DNA from 3 places in the Burkholderia sp. BCC0044 genome. Region 3 is predicted to be linked to each of the others. Evidence: predicted binding sites of a transcription regulator. Region 3 holds the regulator's gene; each other region holds the start of a gene.

Region 1 (3,269 bases), on a different contig from region 3:
TGCACCTGAACCGCCGCGTCGACGCGAGCGACCTGATCGCGGGCGGCTACGACGAGATCGTGCTCGCAACCGGCGTCGCGCCGCGCGACCCGAAGATTCCGGGGCAGGACGGGCCGAACGTGCTCAGCTATATCGACGTGCTCGCGGGCAAACAGCCGGTCGGCCGGCGGGTGGCGGTGGTCGGCGCGGGCGGGATCGGCTTCGATGTCGCCGAATATCTGGTGCAGGACGGCGAGTCGCCGGCACTCGATCTGGACGAATGGAAGGCCGAGTGGGGCGTGACCGACCCGGCCGCGACGCGCGGCGGCGTGACGCGCGCGCAGGTGTCGGCGCCGGCGCGGGAAGTGACGCTGCTGCAGCGCAAGGCCGCGCCGCTCGGCAAGGGGCTCGGCAAGACGACCGGCTGGATTCACCGTGCGACGTTGAAGATGAAGCAGGTGAAGATGATCGGCGGTGTGAACTATGAGTTGATCGACGCGCGCGGGCTGCATGTGTCGTACGGCGAGCAGCGCACCGATCATGAACTGATCGAAGCCGACACGATCGTGCTCTGCACGGGGCAGGAGCCGCAGCGCGCATTGCTCGCGCCGCTGCAGGCGGCCGGGCGCTCGGTGCACCTGATCGGCGGCGCGGAACTGGCCGCCGAACTCGATGCGAAGCGCGCGATTGATCAGGGTTCGCGGCTGGCGGCGCGGCTTTAACGGGCGGGGTTGCGGCGGTCGTTCGGAACGTTCGTCGCGCCGCGATGATCGGCTTGAGCGACGGTTCGCGGCTCGCCGCCTGATGCGCCGATTCGCTGGCGCAGGACTGCAACGAACCGCAGCGCCGGCCGCGCCACCACGCAACGTGGCGACGCGAACCCGGTAAGCCGAAACCGCGATCGGCCGGCGCGGCTCAGGCCGCTTCGGCCCGCTCTTCCTCTTCCGCTTCGAGCATCGCCTTGACGATCAGGTAGATGGCCGGCAGATCATCATCGTCGCGGCGCCAGTCGACCGGCTCCTCGACGTCCGCGGCGACCAGTCGGCTGCCGCGCAGCCGGATGAACGCGTCGACGACGGCCGGATCGTTGCGGTTCAGGAAGCCGGCATTCGAGAACGCCAGCTCCTCGACGTTCAGCAGCGCCTGCCAGCTCATCGTGCGAACGGCCGCCGGGTGGGTGCGGCGGCGCAGGCCGAGCGCCCGCTGCGCGGGGCCGCCCGCGACACGCTGCAGATCGACGACCGCCCGCTGCGCGGCGCGCTCGAAGTGGACGGGATTGAAGCCGGGTTGCTCGGGATCGAATGCGGAAGCCTGGAACATGGTCGCCTCACAAAAGTCCGTTCGTCTGTGGATGACGGAATTCGGGTCAAATGGTGCAAAAGCACTGTAAATATATACAGTGTTTGCTGCGGTTTCAAGTCCCGAATAAAGGATTTCGTGCGTCGGCGATTGATACCCACGATTGCATCGATCGGGCGAACGACTCACACCGCCGCCGCGATCGTCTCCCGCAGCCACCGATGCGCCGGGTCACGATGCACGCGCTCGTGCCACAGCATCGACATTTCATAGCCGGGCACCTCGACCGGCGCGTCCACGACGCGCAGCGCCGGCACGTCGCGCACCAGCCGTTCGGGCAGCATCGCGACGAGATCGGTGCTCGCGACGGCCGACATCACGAACAGGAAGTGCGGCACCGACAGCACCACGCGCCGCGTGGCCCCGACCTTCGCGAGCACTTCGTCCGTCACGCCGAAGAAGCCGCCGCCGTCGGGCGACACGATCACGTGCTCGAGCGTGCCGAACTGCGCGAGCGTGGGGCGCCGCTTCAGCTTCGGGTGACCGGCACGGCCGATCAGCACGTAACGCTCGACGAACAGCGGCAGACGCCGCATGCCGGGCGGCGACCCTTCGGTCGTATGAAAGGCGAGGTCGATGCCGTTTCGTTCGGCATCCTGCTCGATGCGCGGCGGCACGAGTTCGACGACGGCCAGCCGCGTGCCGGGTGCAGTCGAACGCAGCGTGCGCAGCGCGGGCAGCACGATCGTCGATTCGCCGTAGTCGGTCGCGGCCACGCGCCACGTGTTCGTCGCGGTCGCGGGATCGAACGGCGTGGCCGGGATCACCGCGCGTTCGACGGCTTCGAGCGCCTCGCGCAGCGGCTCGCGCAGCGCTTCCGCGCGCGCGGTCGGCCGCATCCCGCGCGGCCCCGGCAGCAGCAGCGGATCGCCGAACACGTCGCGCAGCTTCTGCAACTGCACGCTGACCGATGGCTGCGACATGTTCAGTTTCTCGGCCGCGCGCGTGACGTTGTGCTCCGCGAGCAGCACGTCCAGCGTGACGAGCAGGTTCAGATCGAGCCTTCTGAGATTATTCATCGCTATACCTGCAATATCAGGAATTCATTTCAAATATACCTGCGAAGGCGGCATCCTGTAGTCATTCAATCCACGGAGTGACGAACATGAATGTGCTGATCGTGTATGCCCATCCCGAACCGCGTTCGCTGAACGGCGCGCTGCGCGACTTCGCGGTCGCGCATCTCGAAGCGGCCGGCCACGCAGTGCAGGTGAGCGACCTGTATGCGATGAACTGGAAGGCGGTGTTCGATGCGAACGACGTGATCGATCGTGAGCCCGACGCACGCTTCGATCCCACACTAGACTCGAAGCGCGCGTTCGCGGAAGGTACGCAGAGCGAAGACATCGCGCGCGAGCAGGACAAGCTGAAGTGGGCCGACGCAGTGATCCTGCAGTTTCCGCTGTGGTGGTTCTCGATGCCGGCGATCATGAAGGGCTGGTTCGAGCGTGTGTATGCGTACGGTTTTGCGTATGGCGTCGGTGAACATTCCGATACGCACTGGGGCGACCGTTACGGCGAAGGTTCGCTGGCCGGCAAGCGGGCGATGATCGTCGTCACGACGGGCGGGTGGGAGCCGCACTACAGCCCGCGCGGCATCAACGGACCGATCGACGACTTGCTGTTCCCGATCCAGCACGGCGTGCTGTATTACCCGGGGTTCGACGTGCTGCCGCCGTTCGTGATCTACCGGACGGGCAAGATGAACGCCGCGCGCTTCGACGAAACGCGCGCGGCGCTCGGCCAGCGTCTCGACGATCTGTGGACCACGCCGCCGATTCCGTTCCGCCGGCAGAACGCGGGCGATTACGAGATTCCGGCGCTGACGTTGAAGGAGGAGATCGCGCCGGGGAAGGTCGGGTTTGCCGTGCATCTGGCCGCCTGACGGTCACTGCACACCCTGATGCGGGGTGACGCGGATAACCGCCGCA
Region 2 (3,269 bases), on a different contig from region 3:
GCGCGGCCAGCAGCGCGGGACCGCAGCGCCGCTGCAGCCCCGCGCGCGGCAGGCGGCGCAGATCGGCGAGCGTGCGGCAGCCGAGGCCGTCGAACCAGCCCGCATACGGACGCGCGTCGGGCAGCAGCACGCACGGCAGCCGGTCGAGCGTGCGGACGAGCGAGGCCTGACGCGCGACGCGGCGCCGGATGCTCGCGCGCGCCGACGTGCGCGCGAGCAGCCACGCGCCGCGCCCGGTCGGCGCGGCGGACAGGCGCGCCGCATAGCCGAGCGCCGCGAGCGTCGCGCGCACCTGGCGGCACAGCGACGGCAGCCCGCCGAACAGGCGCAGGCTCGGGCCGACGTCGACGAGCAGCGTCGCTTCGTCGTCGAGCGCGACGCACGGCGAGAAGCGCAGCAACGCGAGCGCGACCGCGCGCAGCGCATCGGCTTCGCGGGCGGGATCGCGTTCGACGAGCTGCGTATCCGGCGCGAGCGTGAGCACGCCGCCGCGCTTCATGCCCGCGCGCACGCCCTGTCGGCGCGCGGCCGCATCGGCGATCAGCACGACACCCTGCTCGAGCACCGCACAGCCGGCCTCGCTGGCCTCGCCGGCCGCCGCGTCAGACGGCGGCGGGGCGCACACGTCGAGCGGCAGGCGCGGCAGATGGATGCCGAGCAAGACGCGCATAGCGGCTCTCCACGATGGGCGACGGCAAATCGAGCACGAGCGGCTCGCTGCGCGCGGGCCCGCGACGCTTGACGATGTCGAGCGACACGCCGCCCGGCACCGGATACAGCGCGACGCGCAGCACGGCCGGCGACGGCTGTTTCGCGGCCGACAGCGGACGCAGCATCACGAACAGCGTGTCGCCGGTGCGCGCGGCCGCGAGATGCAGGCGCCGCAGCGCATCGGGCCGCGCGTCCTGCCAGAGCAACAGCGCGCCGCAGCAACCGGTCTTGAGCGCCTGCTCGGCGGCCCACAGCGCATCGGTGCGGCTGCCGGCGCGTAGCCACAGCAGCGCGTCGGCCGGCACGCCGAGACTGGCGAGCGCGGTGGCATGCGGCGACTGCGGCGGCGCGACGAGCGCGAGCGGACGCCGCGCGCTGACGGTACGGGCGAGCGCGGGCGCGAGCAGCCGCATCTCGCCGCAGCCCGGCTGCGCGGCCAGCAGTTCGACGAGGCCGCCGATCGGCCAGCCGCCGCCCGGCAGCTCGGCCGACAGCGGTGCGAAGCCCGTATCGATCGTGCGCGGACCCCCGCGCGCGAGCTGCGAGCCGCGCCAAAGGGACGGATGAAGGGATTCGGGAGCAATGGAGGATGCGAGCATGACGCCACCCACAACTGTATGGATATACAGTATATGGCAATGCGCGCGTGTCGCACAGCACCGGTGCAAAACCGGTTTTCGTCGGAGGAAATCGGGGGAAGCCGGCGCGCCCGTCATGCCACGGCGCGCCGGCCCGCATGGCGCCTCGCGCAACGCGTCAGCCGCGTCGACCGCTTTACGCTATGCTGTCCGCCGACCCGAGCCACATCATCGGAGGGGACTTGAAACGAACGATTCGTACGATCGCATTTGCGGCCGTCGCGCTGGCGGTGCCGGGAGCAGCATTCGCGCTGACCGACGGCTATGCGCAATACGATGACTGCATGCTCAATGCGCTGCGCGATAGCCGCAACGGCGCGGCGGCCCAGTTGATCCAGCGCTCGTGCGACGCGCTGTACCGCAACAACGCGATGCTGCTGCCGCGCGAGCGGCGCTTTCACGAGTGCGTGGTGCAATCGCTGCCCGGCGTGCGCGACAACTATGCGATCCAGCAGATCATGTCGATTTGCTCGCGGCGCGGGGAGATGTGAGCGCATGCCGGTCGGCCCGCCGCTCCTGAAGGGTCCGTGCAACGCAGCCGTCAGAGCGCAAACGTACGACCCGGTGATCAGTCAGTTGTAGAGCCAACGCCCTGCCTTGGCCGATTCGATCAACATTCGGACGTTCAGGTCCGGAACGTGATGAACGACTCTTTTCCTGAACGGATTGATCAGATCGAGAAGCGAAAAATCGTCTTCCGGGTAATATTTTTTAATGTCGAACCCACTCATATCGACATTAAATTCTTCCGAATACTCCCGCATTACCTCTTCGACCTCAGCTACATCGAATCCCAGGTCGGCATCCAGATCAGTATTCTCAGCAATACTCACGCCCCTCGGCATCACCGAAAAACCGGCTTTCCGCCTGACAAAGTCAATCACCCTGCGATCAATATCTACCATAACCTGTCCGCCTCCCTCGCCACCCTATTATAGTGATTCACCGCCTTCCGAGTGATGACGAAAATATCGCTGGCAAGAATTACCCACCCCAGCACAGGTATCGTTCTTCCCACAAAGGTCCCGACGTTTCTCACCATTCTTATTTTCAAATTCCTCACCGGACCGCCTACCAGCGTGGGCAATTGAAGACCAAACGGGAACTGCGTCTTCTGAAAAATTCTTCTCGAATATTGGCCCGCACGCGAAGTCCCCTTGATTGCTCCGTCGGGCTTCACTCTGGTCGATACATCATTTTTACCCAGCAAGATCATGCCAACCGACACGGCATCATCGACGCCCAACTGATTCATCGTTTCGTCAACCATGATCCAGAAGAACAACTCTCCCGCAGTCAGATTGACCATCCCATAGTAATGGTAAGCCCCATTCCATTTCTCTACGGCACCCATTCAGCGTCCTCGTTCGTAATTTTTAAAAATCCTTTTTTAGTCTAACGAAGACGTACGGTTACCGTGCCGACAAACCCGGCCGATCTGTTGGCTGATCACACCGCAACGACGGTGGAATCTCACGCGGAATGAATCGTTATTCGGCTCGACGTGAACAACGACGGGGCACAGCGGGATGCCGGAGAGAAAAAGTGCATAGCGATTCCGAATTCGAGCGGTCGCGCACACGCTCCATACCAACGTGTCGAACCGTTACCAAACGGCTTTTATCCATGAACGCCAATGCAATTGCGGCGTGTAATCTTCACGCTGCTCCTCCATCTCGAAAACACTCCAAGCGCGCATAAAAAAAGGCCTGCACACGTGCAGGCCTTCATTCGATCGACCGATCGCGTTCAGAACGACGCGACCATCGAGCCCTTGAACTGCTTCTTGATGAATTCCTTCACTTCCGGCGACTGGTACGCCTTGACCAGCTTCTTCACCCACGGCTGATCCTTGTCCTTCGCGCGCACCGCGATCAGGTTCGCGTACGGGCTCGTCAGCGATTCGAGCGCGATCGCGTC
Region 3 (3,269 bases):
GACGCGAGCACGCGCGGCGACGTGACGGCGGTGACGAACTGGTCCCACGACAGCGTCGCGGTCTTCAGGAACGTGGCGGCGAGCGGAATCAGCACCACGAGGCTCAAATAGGCCACCGTGATGCCGAGTGTCACGCCGAAACCGGGCAGCGCGCTCGGTTTGCGAAAGATGTACGTCGTCATCGGATGCTCTTGCTGGGTCGATGCTGCTCACGGGTCCGACGCAAACGCCGGCGCAGTGAATCGCGCCGGCGGCCCGTCGGGGATGCGGCGCGCTGTCGTGGCGCGCCGCTTGTCGTTATGGCGTTACTGCGGCTTGTAGATCGAATCGAACACGCCGCCGTCCGCGAAATGCGTCTTCTGCGCATTCGTCCAGCCGCCGAACGTGTCGTCGACCGTGTACAGCTTCAGCTTCGGGAACTGCTTGGTCAGCTCCGCCGGCACGTTCTTCGAACGCGGCCGGTAGTAGTTGCGCGCCGCGATTTCCTGGCCCTGCGGGCTGTACAGGTAGTTCAGGTACGCCTCGGCCAGCTTGCGCGTGCCCTTCTTGTCGACCACCTTGTCGACCACCGCGACGGGCGGCTCGGCCAGGATGCTCACCGACGGCACGACGATCTCGAACTTGTCGGTGCCGAATTCCTTGACCGACAGGAATGCCTCGTTTTCCCATGCGATCAGCACGTCGCCGATCCCGCGCTGCACGAAGCTCGTCGTCGCGCCCCGCGCGCCCGAATCGAGCACGCCTGCGTTCTTGTAGAGCTTCGTGACGAATTCCTTCGCCGTCTGCTCGTTGCCGCCCGGCTTGTGCAGCGCGTATGCCCATGCGGCCAGGTAGTTCCAGCGCGCGCCGCCCGAGGTCTTCGGGTTGGGCGTGACGATCGAGATGCCCGGCTTGGTCAGGTCGTCCCAGTCCTTGATCCCCTTCGGATTGCCCTTGCGCACGAGGAACACGATCGTCGACGTGTACGGCGACGCGTTATCGGGCAGGCGCTTCTGCCAATCCTTGTTCACGAGCCCCTTGTTCGCGAGCGCATCGATGTCGTACGCCAGCGCCAGCGTGACGACGTCGGCCTGCAGGCCGTCGAGCACCGAGCGCGCCTGCGCGCCCGAACCGCCGTGCGACTGCTTGAAGTTGACGGTTTCGCCCGTCTTCGCCTTCCACTCCTTGCCGAACGCCTGGTTGAAATCCTGATACAGCTCGCGCGTCGGGTCGTACGACACGTTCAGGAAGGTCGTATCGGCCTGGGCATGCGTCGCGACGCCCAGCGCCGCCGCCGCGCCCAGCGCGAGTGTTGCGATCAGGCGGCCCACTCCGCCCACCAGCCCCGTATTGCGCTTCGCCATCCTTGGTTCTCCAGTGTTGTCGGTATTGCGATGTCGGGCCAGTCTATCGAACGGGTTACATGATTAAAAATAATCGTTCCTTATTTTTTAATACTCAAAAGTGCTAACGCAGACGGGATGGACGGTTGCGGCGGACAAACCGGCGTTTGGACGTCGCGAAATCACGCCCGAACCGGCGCGATCGCGTCGAACCTCAAGTAACACTTGAAATTCACCAAGTACTGTATAAAAATACAGCTCACTGTCTATCCATACAGTTGAGCCATGACCAAACTCACCGCCCGTCAGCAGCAAGTGTTCGACTTGATCCGTCGCGCGATCGAGCGCTCCGGATTCCCGCCCACCCGTGCCGAGATCGCGGCCGAACTGGGCTTCAGCTCGCCGAATGCGGCCGAGGAGCACCTGCGCGCGCTGGCGCGCAAGGGCGTGATCGAGCTGGCGGCCGGCGCATCGCGCGGCATCCGGCTGCTCGGCATCGACGACGCCCCGCACCAGTTCACGCTGCCGCACGCCGGCCTGATGCAACTGTCGCTGCCGCTCGTCGGCCGCGTCGCGGCCGGTAGCCCGATCCTCGCGCAGGAGCACATCTCGCAGCATTACGCGTGCGATCCCGCGCTGTTCACCAGCAAGCCCGACTATCTGCTGAAGGTGCGCGGCCTGTCGATGCGCGACGCCGGCATTCTCGACGGCGACCTCCTCGCCGTGCAGAAGCGCACGGAAGCGAAGGACGGCCAGATCATCGTCGCGCGTCTCGGCGACGACGTCACGGTCAAGCGCCTGATGCGCCGGCCGGGCGGCCTCGAGCTGATCGCGGAGAACCCGGATTACGAAAACATCTTCGTCAAGGCCGGCAGCGCGGATTTCGCGCTGGAAGGCATCGCCGTCGGGCTGATTCGCTCGGGCGAACTCTGACATTCCGTCTCGCCAGGAGAACATCATGGAACGCCTTGCCCGCCTGCTGCCTTTCCGTCAATTCGGTCGCCTGCGTCATCTGCGCGGCCGCACGCCCTGCGCACCGCTGTCCGCGGCGGCGCCAGTGCAAGAAGAAGTCGCAGTCGAACGGCAGGCGTCCCTGCTGCCGTCAGCGCTCCCCGCGTTCGCGCGGGTCTCGCTGAACGCCGGCCTGAATCACGCGGAACCCGCGCGCCGCGCGCCGGTGCGCGTCTATCACGGCCGGTCGCGCCTGATCATGGTGGGCACGATCGATGCCGTGTGCCGGATGATCGATCACTGCATCGCAGAGGAACGATCGGCCACGCCGGGCGGTCTCTGATTGCGGAACCTTCCCGCACCGGAGGCAACGTGACTGGATCGTCGCGCCGCGCATGGCGACTCAAGCCCCTGCTGATCGTCGCGCTGGTCGTCGCCCTGATTGGGGCGCTCGGCTATGCGTACGCGTCGCCGTATGTCGCGCTCGGTCGCCTGAAATCGGCGATCGATGCGCGCGATGCGCAGGCGATCAGCGAGTACGTCGACTTTCCGTCGCTGCGCATCAGCCTGAAGCAGCAGGTCACGGAAGAGTTGATGCGCCGGATCGACGCCGTGAAGAAGAACAACCCGTTCGCGGTGCTGGGCGCGCTGATCGGGTCCGCGCTGATCGGCCCGCTGGTCGACGCGTACGCGACCCCGGAAGGCGTCGCCGCGCTGATGAGCGGATTGCCGCCGCGCGGCAATCCGGGCGAGCGTCCGCCTGAGTGGTCGAACCAGCCGCCAGCAGGCAATGCGCCCGGCAACCCGCCTGCCGCACCGCCCGCCAATCCAGCGCAGGCAAGCGCCGGCGTACCGGGCGACAACGCGGCCGCTTCGGCGGCATCGTCGCCGGCACCGGCGCCCACCGCACCGGCCAGCCCGAGCGAAGCAACGCCAGCGCCGCGCCAGCAGCAAACTAGCGCGGGCTACCGAAATATCGATGAATTCGTCGTGACG

What was found. Region 3 encodes LexA, which represses DNA repair genes until DNA is damaged. Its sites were predicted from a motif close to ACTGTATNNNNATACAGT; they were not measured.
Region 1: a site for LexA is predicted at 1,363-1,380, ahead of HWX14_RS17490 (DUF2471 family protein). Genes of this name have one in related genera too.
Region 2: a site for LexA is predicted at 1,324-1,341, ahead of imuA (translesion DNA synthesis-associated protein ImuA). Genes of this name have one in related genera too.

The regions. Positions count from the first base shown of each region.
Region 1 covers NZ_CADFDO010000003.1:119,271-122,539, reverse strand. Annotated here, with positions in the region: gene HWX14_RS17495 (NADPH-dependent 2,4-dienoyl-CoA reductase) at 1-701, shown strand, start outside; gene HWX14_RS17490 (DUF2471 family protein) at 895-1,299, opposite strand; gene HWX14_RS17485 (LysR family transcriptional regulator) at 1,464-2,357, opposite strand; gene HWX14_RS17480 (NAD(P)H-dependent oxidoreductase) at 2,444-3,223, shown strand.
Region 2 covers NZ_CADFDO010000005.1:100,865-104,133, forward strand. Annotated here, with positions in the region: gene HWX14_RS28420 (DNA polymerase Y family protein) at 1-670, opposite strand, end outside; gene imuA (translesion DNA synthesis-associated protein ImuA) at 603-1,310, opposite strand; gene HWX14_RS28430 (VF_A0006 family four-cysteine protein) at 1,532-1,840, shown strand; gene HWX14_RS28435 (DUF1493 family protein) at 1,922-2,254, opposite strand; gene HWX14_RS28440 (STM2901 family protein) at 2,248-2,703, opposite strand; gene HWX14_RS28445 (MetQ/NlpA family ABC transporter substrate-binding protein) at 3,099-3,269, opposite strand, start outside.
Region 3 covers NZ_CADFDO010000001.1:734,959-738,227, forward strand. Annotated here, with positions in the region: gene cysT (sulfate ABC transporter permease subunit CysT) at 1-182, opposite strand, end outside; gene HWX14_RS03230 (sulfate ABC transporter substrate-binding protein) at 306-1,343, opposite strand; partial or broken gene HWX14_RS36855 (sodium:proton symporter) at 1,521-1,637, opposite strand; gene lexA (transcriptional repressor LexA) at 1,608-2,255, shown strand; gene HWX14_RS03240 (hypothetical protein) at 2,281-2,616, shown strand; gene HWX14_RS03245 (DUF2939 domain-containing protein) at 2,646-3,269, shown strand, end outside.